DNA from 2 places in the Serratia surfactantfaciens genome. Region 1 is predicted to be linked to the other one. Evidence: predicted binding sites of a transcription regulator. Region 1 holds the regulator's gene; the other holds the start of a gene.
What was found. Region 1 encodes LexA, which represses DNA repair genes until DNA is damaged. Its sites were predicted from a motif close to TNCTGTATGTACATACAGNA; they were not measured.

Region 1 (4,424 bases):
CCTGTAACCGGCCGGGGTTAACCAGAAATATTTCTGGCTGATTACGCCCTCACCTTAAGGGTAATCACGCCCATTCATTCGCCAGCCACAAGACTAATTCTAGTCAAAAAAATAAATTAAAATAAAAAAACCAGTATAAAAAACCATTAATAAATAAAATAAAAACAAAAAATGCCAACAAACAAGAAGCTAACGTGAACAGGCCCGGACCGAAAACATGTAAGTAAACATGAATGAAAGCATAAAAAAATCTAATTTATTACCCAACAAAGTTTCTGGACTAGCGTGCAGTAAACCAACTGCCACGCAGCTGGTGACGGTGCCAGATCCAGCCCAACGCCAAGCCGCGCAGCGCCAAAAACACCGCCAACGCCAGCCAGAGCCCATGGTTACCGAGCAGCGGCACGCTGAACAGCGCAATACCATATCCCGCCGCGGCCACCGCCATGCTGTTGCGCATCTCGGCGCCGCGCGTGGCGCCGATAAACATGCCGTCCAGCAAATAGCACCACACGCCGACCAGCGGCAGGATGACCTGCCAAGGTAAATAGTGGGCGGCTAACGCACGCAGCTCCGGCAAAGAGGTCAACGCCGCCACGATCTGCTGGCCGATGACGGCATAGGTCAGGCCAAAGGCCAACGCGACCAGCCCCGCCTGCCGACAGGCCGCGTGCCACACCTTGCGCAGCTGGCTGTCGTCCCGAGCGCCGTAGGCGTGGCCCGAATGGGCCTCCACCGCATAAGCGAAGCCGTCGAGCGCATAAGCGGTGAACGTCAGCAGATTCATCAATACCGCGTTGACCGCCACGACATCGCTCCCCAAGCGAGCGCCGAAGATGGTCAGCGACGCAAAACACAGTTGCAGCAACAATGAGCGCAACATGATGTCGCGGTTGAGCGCCAGCAGGCGGCGCAGATCGCCCCGCCAAGCCTCACACAGCATCGGCAAGGTGATGCCGCGCAGGCGCATCACCCGCCACGCCAGCCACAGGCCGAGCAGCAACGTGGCGTATTCGGCGATGGCGGTCGCCGCCGCCGCTCCCCGCACGTTCCAGCCCAGGCCCATCACCAGCCAGATATCCAGCACAATGTTCAGCAGGTTGCCGACGATCAGCAGGATCACCGGCGCACGCACATACTGCACGCCGAGCAACCAGCCCAGCAGCACCAGATTGGCCAGCGCCGCCGGAGCGCTCAGCCAGCGGATCTCAAGAAAACGCCGCGCCTGTTCCAGCACGTCGGCATTGCCGCCGACGATCTGCAGCGCCAGTTCGATCAGCGGGTAGCGCAGCAGGACGATCGCCACCCCGGCCAACAGCGCCAGCAGCAGCGGTTGCATAAACGCGCGCGCCAGCGCCTGGGGGTTCTGCGCCCCCAGCGCCTGTGCCGCCAGGCCGGTCGTGCTCATGCGCAGGAACAGCAGCAGCATGAACAGAAAGCTGGTCGCCACCGCACCGATCGCCACGCCCCCCAGATAAATGGGGCTGTCGAGGTGGCCAATCACCGCAGTGTCCACCAGTCCGAGCAGCGGCACGGTGATATTGGAGAAAATCATCGGCAATGCCAGGCGCCACAGGGCTTTATCGGTGTCGCTGGTGAAGGCGGAAATCAAACGCATGATGAGATGTTCCCGTAACAGTGGCGAAGGGCAAAGTCAGAAACAAAAACGCCCCAGAACAGGGGCGATTGATACAGGGAGCGGTACGGATGGCGCGGCGTTTAAATCCAGTCGCCGTTGCGGATCACGCCAACCGCCAGCCCTTCGATAGTGAAATTCTGCTGACGCAGATCGACCACGATCGGTTGGAATTCGTTGTTCTCCGGCAGCAGCTCAACCACGTTGCCGTGTTTTTTCAGGCGCTTGACCGTCACTTCGTCTTCGATGCGCGCCACCACGACCTGGCCGTTGCGCACGTCTTGCGTTTTGTGCACCGCCAGCAGATCGCCATCCAGGATGCCGATGTCGCGCATCGACATGCCGTTCACCCGCAGCAAGAAATCGGCGCTCGGTTTAAACAGGGAAGGATCCACCTGGTAGTGCCCTTCGATGTGCTGCTGCGCCAGCAGCGGCTCGCCGGCGGCGACGCGGCCGATCAGCGGCAGGCCTTCCTCTTCTTCCATCAGCAGGCGGATGCCGCGCGACGCGCCGGAGACGATTTCAATCACCCCTTTGCGCGCCAGCGCCTTCAGATGTTCTTCGGCGGCGTTAGGCGAGCGGAACCCCAGACGCATCGCGATCTCGGCACGCGTTGGCGGCATGCCCGTTTGCGAAATATGATCACGAATCAGATCGTAGACCTCTTGCTGTCTGGTAGTTAGTGCTTTCATTCCGCCCCCTGTTTGTTTATACAGTCTTGCTGTGAGTATATACAGGTAAGCGCGGATTGGGAACCGAAGAATAAATAAAAATCAGTCAGTAGGCGCCTTTCGTCAACCGAAATGCTGCCATAAGACCGTGCCCCAAACGAACAGCGCCAGCACGATCGCCAGCGACACCGCCGCCGATCCCATGTCCTTGGCCCGGCCGGACAGCTCGTGATGTTCGCTGCCGATGCGATCCACCACCGCCTCGATCGCGCTGTTCAGGATCTCGACGATCATCACCAGCGCTACCGATCCGATCAATAAAATGCGCGCTATCGCACCCACATCCAGCCACACAGCCAGTATGATAGCCAGGACGGTCGCCACCAGCTCCTGGCGGAACGCCGCCTCGTGTTGCCAGGCGGCGGAAAGCCCTTTATAGGAATAGCCGGCGGCCTTGATGATGCGGGTCAGGCCGGTTGCTTGGTTTGCCATGTTTTCGTGCCTTTCTCAGAGGTCGGTCATAATAAAAAGAGTCTAGAACAGTCCGCGCTGACGGCTCCCGGTTTTCGAACACCACAGATCTGCTACCCGGTTTCTGGTATGCTTGCGGCGCATTGCTAACAAGAGGCTTCACGTTGTTATGTCAGGTTGGCGTAAAATTTATTATAAACTATTGAATTTACCACTTAAATTGTTGGTAAGAAGTAAGGTCATCCCATCAGATCCGGTTACCGAGCTAGGGTTGGATCCCTCACGGCCGATTTTGTATGTTTTGCCTTACAATTCCAAGGCGGATTTGCTGACGCTGCGCACCCAGTGCCTGGCGCAGGATCTGCCCGATCCGCTCGACTCGCTGGAGATCGACGGCACCGTGCTGCCGAGCTACGTGTTCATTCACGACGGCCCGCGCGTGTTCCGCTATTACACCCCGAAAGAAGAGTCGGTAAAACTGTTCCACGACTATCTGGATCTGCATCGCAGCAATCCGGATCTCGACATCCAGATGCTGCCAGTTTCGGTGATGTTCGGCCGCTCGCCGGGCCGCGAAGGCCACGGCACGCCGCACCTGCGTCTGTTGAATGGCGTGCAGAAATTCTTCGCCGTGCTGTGGCTCGGCCGCGATAGCTTCGTGCGTTTCTCCAACACCGTTTCGCTGCGCCGCATGGCCACCGAGCACGGCACGGATAAAACCATCGCGCAGAAACTGGCGCGCGTGGCGCGCATGCACTTCTCGCGTCAGCGCCTGGCCGCAGTAGGCCCAAGCCTGCCGGCCCGTCAGGATCTGTTCAACAAGCTGCTGGCGTCAAAGGCGATCGAAAAAGCGGTCGAGGACGAAGCGCGCAGCAAGAAGATCTCGCACGAGAAAGCCCAGCAGAACGCTATCGCGCTGATGGAAGAGATCGCCGCCGACTTCTCTTACGAAACCGTGCGTCTGTCCGATCGCGTGTTGAGCTGGACCTGGAACCGGCTGTATCAGGGTATCAACGTCACCAACGCCGAGCGCGTGCGCCAGCTGGCGCAGGACGGGCACGAGATCGTCTACGTGCCCTGCCACCGCAGCCACATGGACTACCTGCTGTTGTCGTACGTGCTGTATCACCAGGGCCTGGTGCCGCCGCACATCGCCGCGGGCATCAACCTCAACTTCTGGCCGGCCGGTCCGATCTTCCGCCGTCTCGGCGCGTTCTTCATCCGCCGCACCTTCAAGGGCAACAAGCTCTACTCGACGGTGTTCCGCGAATACCTCGGCGAGCTGTTCACCCGCGGCTACTCGGTGGAATACTTCGTGGAAGGCGGCCGTTCCCGCACCGGTCGTCTGCTGGAGCCGAAGACCGGCACCCTGTCGATGACCATCCAGGCGATGCTGCGCGGCGGCGCCCGTCCGATTACGCTGGTGCCGATCTACATCGGTTACGAGCACGTGATGGAAGTGGGCACCTACGCCAAAGAGCTGCGCGGCGCCACCAAGGAAAAAGAGAGCCTGCCGCAGATGGTGCGCGGCCTGCGCAAGCTGCGCAATCTGGGCCAGGGTTACGTCAACTTCGGCGAGCCATTGCCGCTGACGGCTTATCTCAACCAGCACGTGCCGCAGTGGCGCGAGTCGATCGATCCGATCG
Region 2 (4,424 bases), 1.4 Mb from region 1:
TCCAGCCGGGAGAGATGTCGATCGCCACCTCGGGTGACTATCGCAACTACTTCGAGCAGGACGGGGTGCGCTATTCGCACACTATCGATCCGGTCACCGGCCGGCCCATTCATCACCGTTTGGTGTCGATCACCGTGCTGAGCCCGACCTGCATGACCGCCGACGGCCTGTCCACCGGCCTGAACGTAATGGGGCCGGAGCGCGGGATGGCGCTGGCCAACCTGCTCGGTATCCCGGTGTTCATGATCGTGAAAACCGCCGACGGGTTTGAGGAGCGTTATTCGGATGCGTTCAAACCCTATCTGAAAAAGAGTTCGTGAGGTTGTTATGTTGACGGTATTCGCCGCCACCTTCGTGTTGTTCCTGCTGATCGTCGGCGGCATGTCGCTGGGCTATGTGTTTAAACGCAAAAGCCTGCAGGGCAGCTGCGGCGGCATCACCGCGCTGGGGATGGAGAAAGTCTGCGACTGCCCGGAACCCTGCGATGCGCGCAAAAAGCGCGAAGCCAAAGCGGCGCAGCGGCGCGAGCAGTTGGACAAGCACCGCATTCTGTAGCGAAGCGAAAACCCGGCCTTGGCCGGGTTTTTTATTTTGCCTTGCGGAAGCTTTTCGCCTCGGCCGGCGAGTTGACCATCACGCCGTCGGCGCCCAGCGCCAGCGCCTGCTGATACTCCTGCGGCGTGTTGACGCCGAACAGAATGATGTGTGCCAGGCCCTGCGAGCGGAAACAGTCCATCGATTCTTTATCCCAGGTCAGAAACGCCTTCGAGCGCCCTTCGCCGAGGGTGTACTTCTCTACCACTTCCACCTCGCGCTTCAGCTCCAGCCCGTACCAGCGCGGCTGTCGGTTGTCCGGTTTGACATCGCACTGGTGCGCCATGGTGACGTTGGCCAGCAGCGTGCGGGTCTCGTCGCGGCTTTCGAAGCGCGGGATGGCCGGCGGCAGCGCCTGCAGGTATTTGGCGTCGGTAGAGTAAACGCGGGTGCGGTTCAGGCTGTCGGTGCTTTCCAGCGTCGCCAGCAGCGCCTGGCCAAACTGCGCCGGATCGGCGTCCGGGGATTTGATGTCCAGATAGAAGGTGACGTGCGGAAACGCTTTTAGCACCTCGTCCAGCCGCGGAATGCCGATGCCCTGGCCGCGGAACGGATGCGCATCGCCTTTGGCGAACGCCCAGCCGGCATCGGTCTCGGCCAATTGTGCGGCGGTATACGCAGAGACCGGGCCCTGCCGGTTGGTCAGCGCCGTCAGATCCGAGGGGCGATACAGCACGATGACGCCGTCTTTGGATTCTTGCAGTGTGATCCAAACGGCGTCGGCACCGTTTTTCAGCGCGGTTTCGATGGCGATGCGGGTGTTTTCCGGCGCATCGGCGGTGCCGCCGCGATGGGCGACGATCGCCGGCGCGTGACCGGCGGCGGCGCTGGCCGCCAGCGCGCTCAGCGACAGCGCGGAAGCCAGCAGCCAATGAGAAAATCTGATCATGTAGAGTACCTTGTCGTTATCGTTGTGGTGAGCCGCACGGGATAGCGGAGATCATACTATTGAAAAATTAAGCTTTTTTAACAACGCGGAAATATCTGACGGAAGCGGTGCTTTCATCGAAGCCTGCGGCCTTGAGCTTTCGGTATTTGACTGTATACTTATACAGTGTTACTGGAGGGTGCGATGCGTAAAATCATTCATGTCGATATGGACTGCTTCTTCGCGGCGGTGGAAATGCGCGACGATCCCAGCCTGCGCGATATCCCATTGGCGATTGGCGGCAGCGCCGATCGGCGCGGGGTGATCAGCACCGCCAACTACCCGGCGCGGCGCTACGGCGTACACAGCGCCATGTCCACGGCGATGGCGCTAAAGCTGTGCCCGCATCTCACCCTGCTGCCGGGGCGCATGGCGGCCTACAAAGAGGCTTCGCTGCATATCCGTGAAATCTTCGCCCGCTATACCCCGTTGATCGAGCCGCTGTCGCTCGATGAAGCCTATCTCGACGTGACCGACAGCCCGCAATGCAACGGCTCGGCGACGCTGATCGCCCAGGAGATCCGTCAGGCGATCGCCGACGAGCTGAATCTCACCGCGTCGGCCGGTGTCGCGCCGATCAAGTTTCTTGCCAAAATCGCTTCCGAGATGAACAAGCCGAATGGGCAATACGTGATCACCCCGGCGCAGGTGCCGGCGTTTTTGCAGCAGCTGCCGCTCAGCAAGATCCCCGGCGTCGGCAAGGTGACCGCCAAACGGCTGGAGGAAGTGGGGCTTATCACCTGCGCCGACGTGCAGCAATACGATTTGGCGCAGCTGCTCAAGCGCTTCGGCAAGTTCGGCCGGGTGCTGTGGGAGCGGTGTCAGGGCATCGATCGGCGCGAAATCTCGGCGGAGCGGCTGCGTAAATCGGTGGGCGTGGAGCGCACGCTGGCGGAAGACATTCACGACTGGGAAGATTGCGAAACGCTGATTATCGACAAACTCTACCCCGAGCTGGAGATGCGGCTACGTAAGGTGAAGCCGGATCTGCACATCGCCCGGCAGGGCGTGAAGCTGAAGTTTCAGGATTTTCAGCAAACCACCCAGGAGCACGTGTTCCCGGTGCTGAATCAGCAGGATTTGCTGGCGGTGGCGCGGCAGGCGTGGCGCGAACGGCGTGAAGGGCGCGGCGTGCGGCTGGTGGGGCTGCACGTGACGCTGCTCGATCCGCAGCTGGAGCGGCAGCTGGCGCTGTCGTGGGAATAAAAAAGCCGGCGATCGCCGGCTTTTTGCGTTAAGCGCGCAGATTACGCGCGCTCAGGGATCGCTTTCAGCAGCGAGGTCAGCAGCTTCCAGTACAGACCGACGCTTTCGATATGTACCTGCTCATCCGGCGAGTGTGGGCCGGTGATGGTTGGCCCGATCGATACCATATCCATGTTTGGATACGGTTTTTTGAACAGGCCGCATTCCAGGCCGGCGTGGATCACCATGATGTTAGGCGTCTTGTCGAACAGATCCTGATACAGCTCGCGCACCAGGTGCATCACCGGTGAGTCGGCGTCCGGCTGCCAGCCCGGGTAGCCGCCCTTCGGCGCCACTTTGGCACCGGCCAGCTGGCCCAGCGCGGTCAGCATTTCGACCACGTAGTCTTTGCCGCTGTCGATCAGAGAGCGGATCAGGCAGATGATTTCCGCTTCGTTTTCGCTGGTGGTGACCACGCCGACGTTCAGCGAGGTTTCCACTACGCCTTTTACCGCGTCGCTCATGCGGATCACGCCGTTCGGCGTGCCGTTCAGCAGCGCGAGGAAGCGCTGCTGGCTGTCGGCGCTCAGCGCCTGCGAAGCGCTGGTGGTCGGCTCCAGCAGCACGGTGATGTTCTTCTCTTTGGCGGAGAGTTCGTTCTGCAGCACCGCCAGGAACTCCTGGCTCAGCGCTTTCAGCGCGTCGGCTTTGTCCGCCGGCACCGCAACCACCGCAGAGGCTTCACGCGGAATGGCGTTGCGCAGGGTGCCGCCGTTCAGATCCAGCACGCGCAGGTTCAGCGCCGCCGCATGGACGAACAGGAAGCGCGCCAGCAGTTTGTTGGCGTTGCCCAGCCCGACGTGGATCTCGGCGCCGGAGTGGCCGCCTTTCAGGCCCTTGAGGGTCAGCTTCAGGGTTTGGTAACCGGCCGGCACCGCTTCGCGCTGCAGCGGCAGGGTGGTGATGAAGTCGATACCGCCGGCGCAACCCATGTAGATTTCGCCTTCTTCTTCGGAATCGGTATTGATCAGGATGTCCGCCTGCAGCCAGTTCGGCTGCAGCCCGAAGGCGCCGTCCATGCCGGCTTCTTCGGTCATGGTCAGCAGCACTTCCAGCGGGCCGTGCTCAACGCTGTCGTCGGCCAGCACCGCTAGGGCGGAGGCCATGCCGATGCCGTTGTCGGCGCCCAGCGTGGTGCCGCGCGCTTTCACCCACTCGCCGGCGATATAAGGCTGGATCGGATCCTTGGCGAAGTCGTGCACGGTGTCGTTATTCTTTTGCGGCACCATGTCCAGGTGCGCCTGCAGCGCGACCGGCTTGCGGTTTTCCATGCCTTTGGTGGCCGGCTTGCGCAGCAGGATATTGCCGACCTGATCACGCTCGGCGTGCAGGTTCTTCTCTTTGGCCCAGGTGAGGATGTGCTGCGCCAGCGCTTCTTCATGATAAGAAGGGTGCGGGATAGAACAGATCTTGGCGAAAATATCCCACAGCGGCTGTGGCGAAAGCTGAGACAATTCAGACACTATAAGTCTCCTGTGACGGCAGGCTCCGACAGGACGGGCGTGCCGCGCGGTTGAGGTGAGCGGGTATCTGTGCGTCGTGGCACGATCATCAGAGAATATCACTTTATTTCCGGCGGCGCGCGCCCCGTATTGTGCGGTTTAAGCGCTTGATCACACGGCTTCGCGGCGGGAACGTTCGCTTTTTCAGCATCAAT

Region 2: the regulator LexA is predicted to act here: its motif matches at 1,632-1,651, upstream of dinB (DNA polymerase IV).

The regions. Positions count from the first base shown of each region.
Region 1 is NZ_CP016948.1:3,990,224-3,994,647, forward strand. It holds gene dinF (MATE family efflux transporter DinF) at 281-1,618, opposite strand; gene lexA (transcriptional repressor LexA) at 1,720-2,328, opposite strand; gene ATE40_RS18700 (diacylglycerol kinase) at 2,431-2,799, opposite strand; gene plsB (glycerol-3-phosphate 1-O-acyltransferase PlsB) at 2,948-4,424, shown strand, end outside.
Region 2 is NZ_CP016948.1:259,305-263,728, forward strand. It holds gene ATE40_RS01160 (FAD:protein FMN transferase) at 1-320, shown strand, start outside; gene nqrM ((Na+)-NQR maturation NqrM) at 328-555, shown strand; gene ATE40_RS01170 (glycerophosphodiester phosphodiesterase family protein) at 587-1,483, opposite strand; gene dinB (DNA polymerase IV) at 1,667-2,728, shown strand; gene pepD (beta-Ala-His dipeptidase) at 2,770-4,230, opposite strand.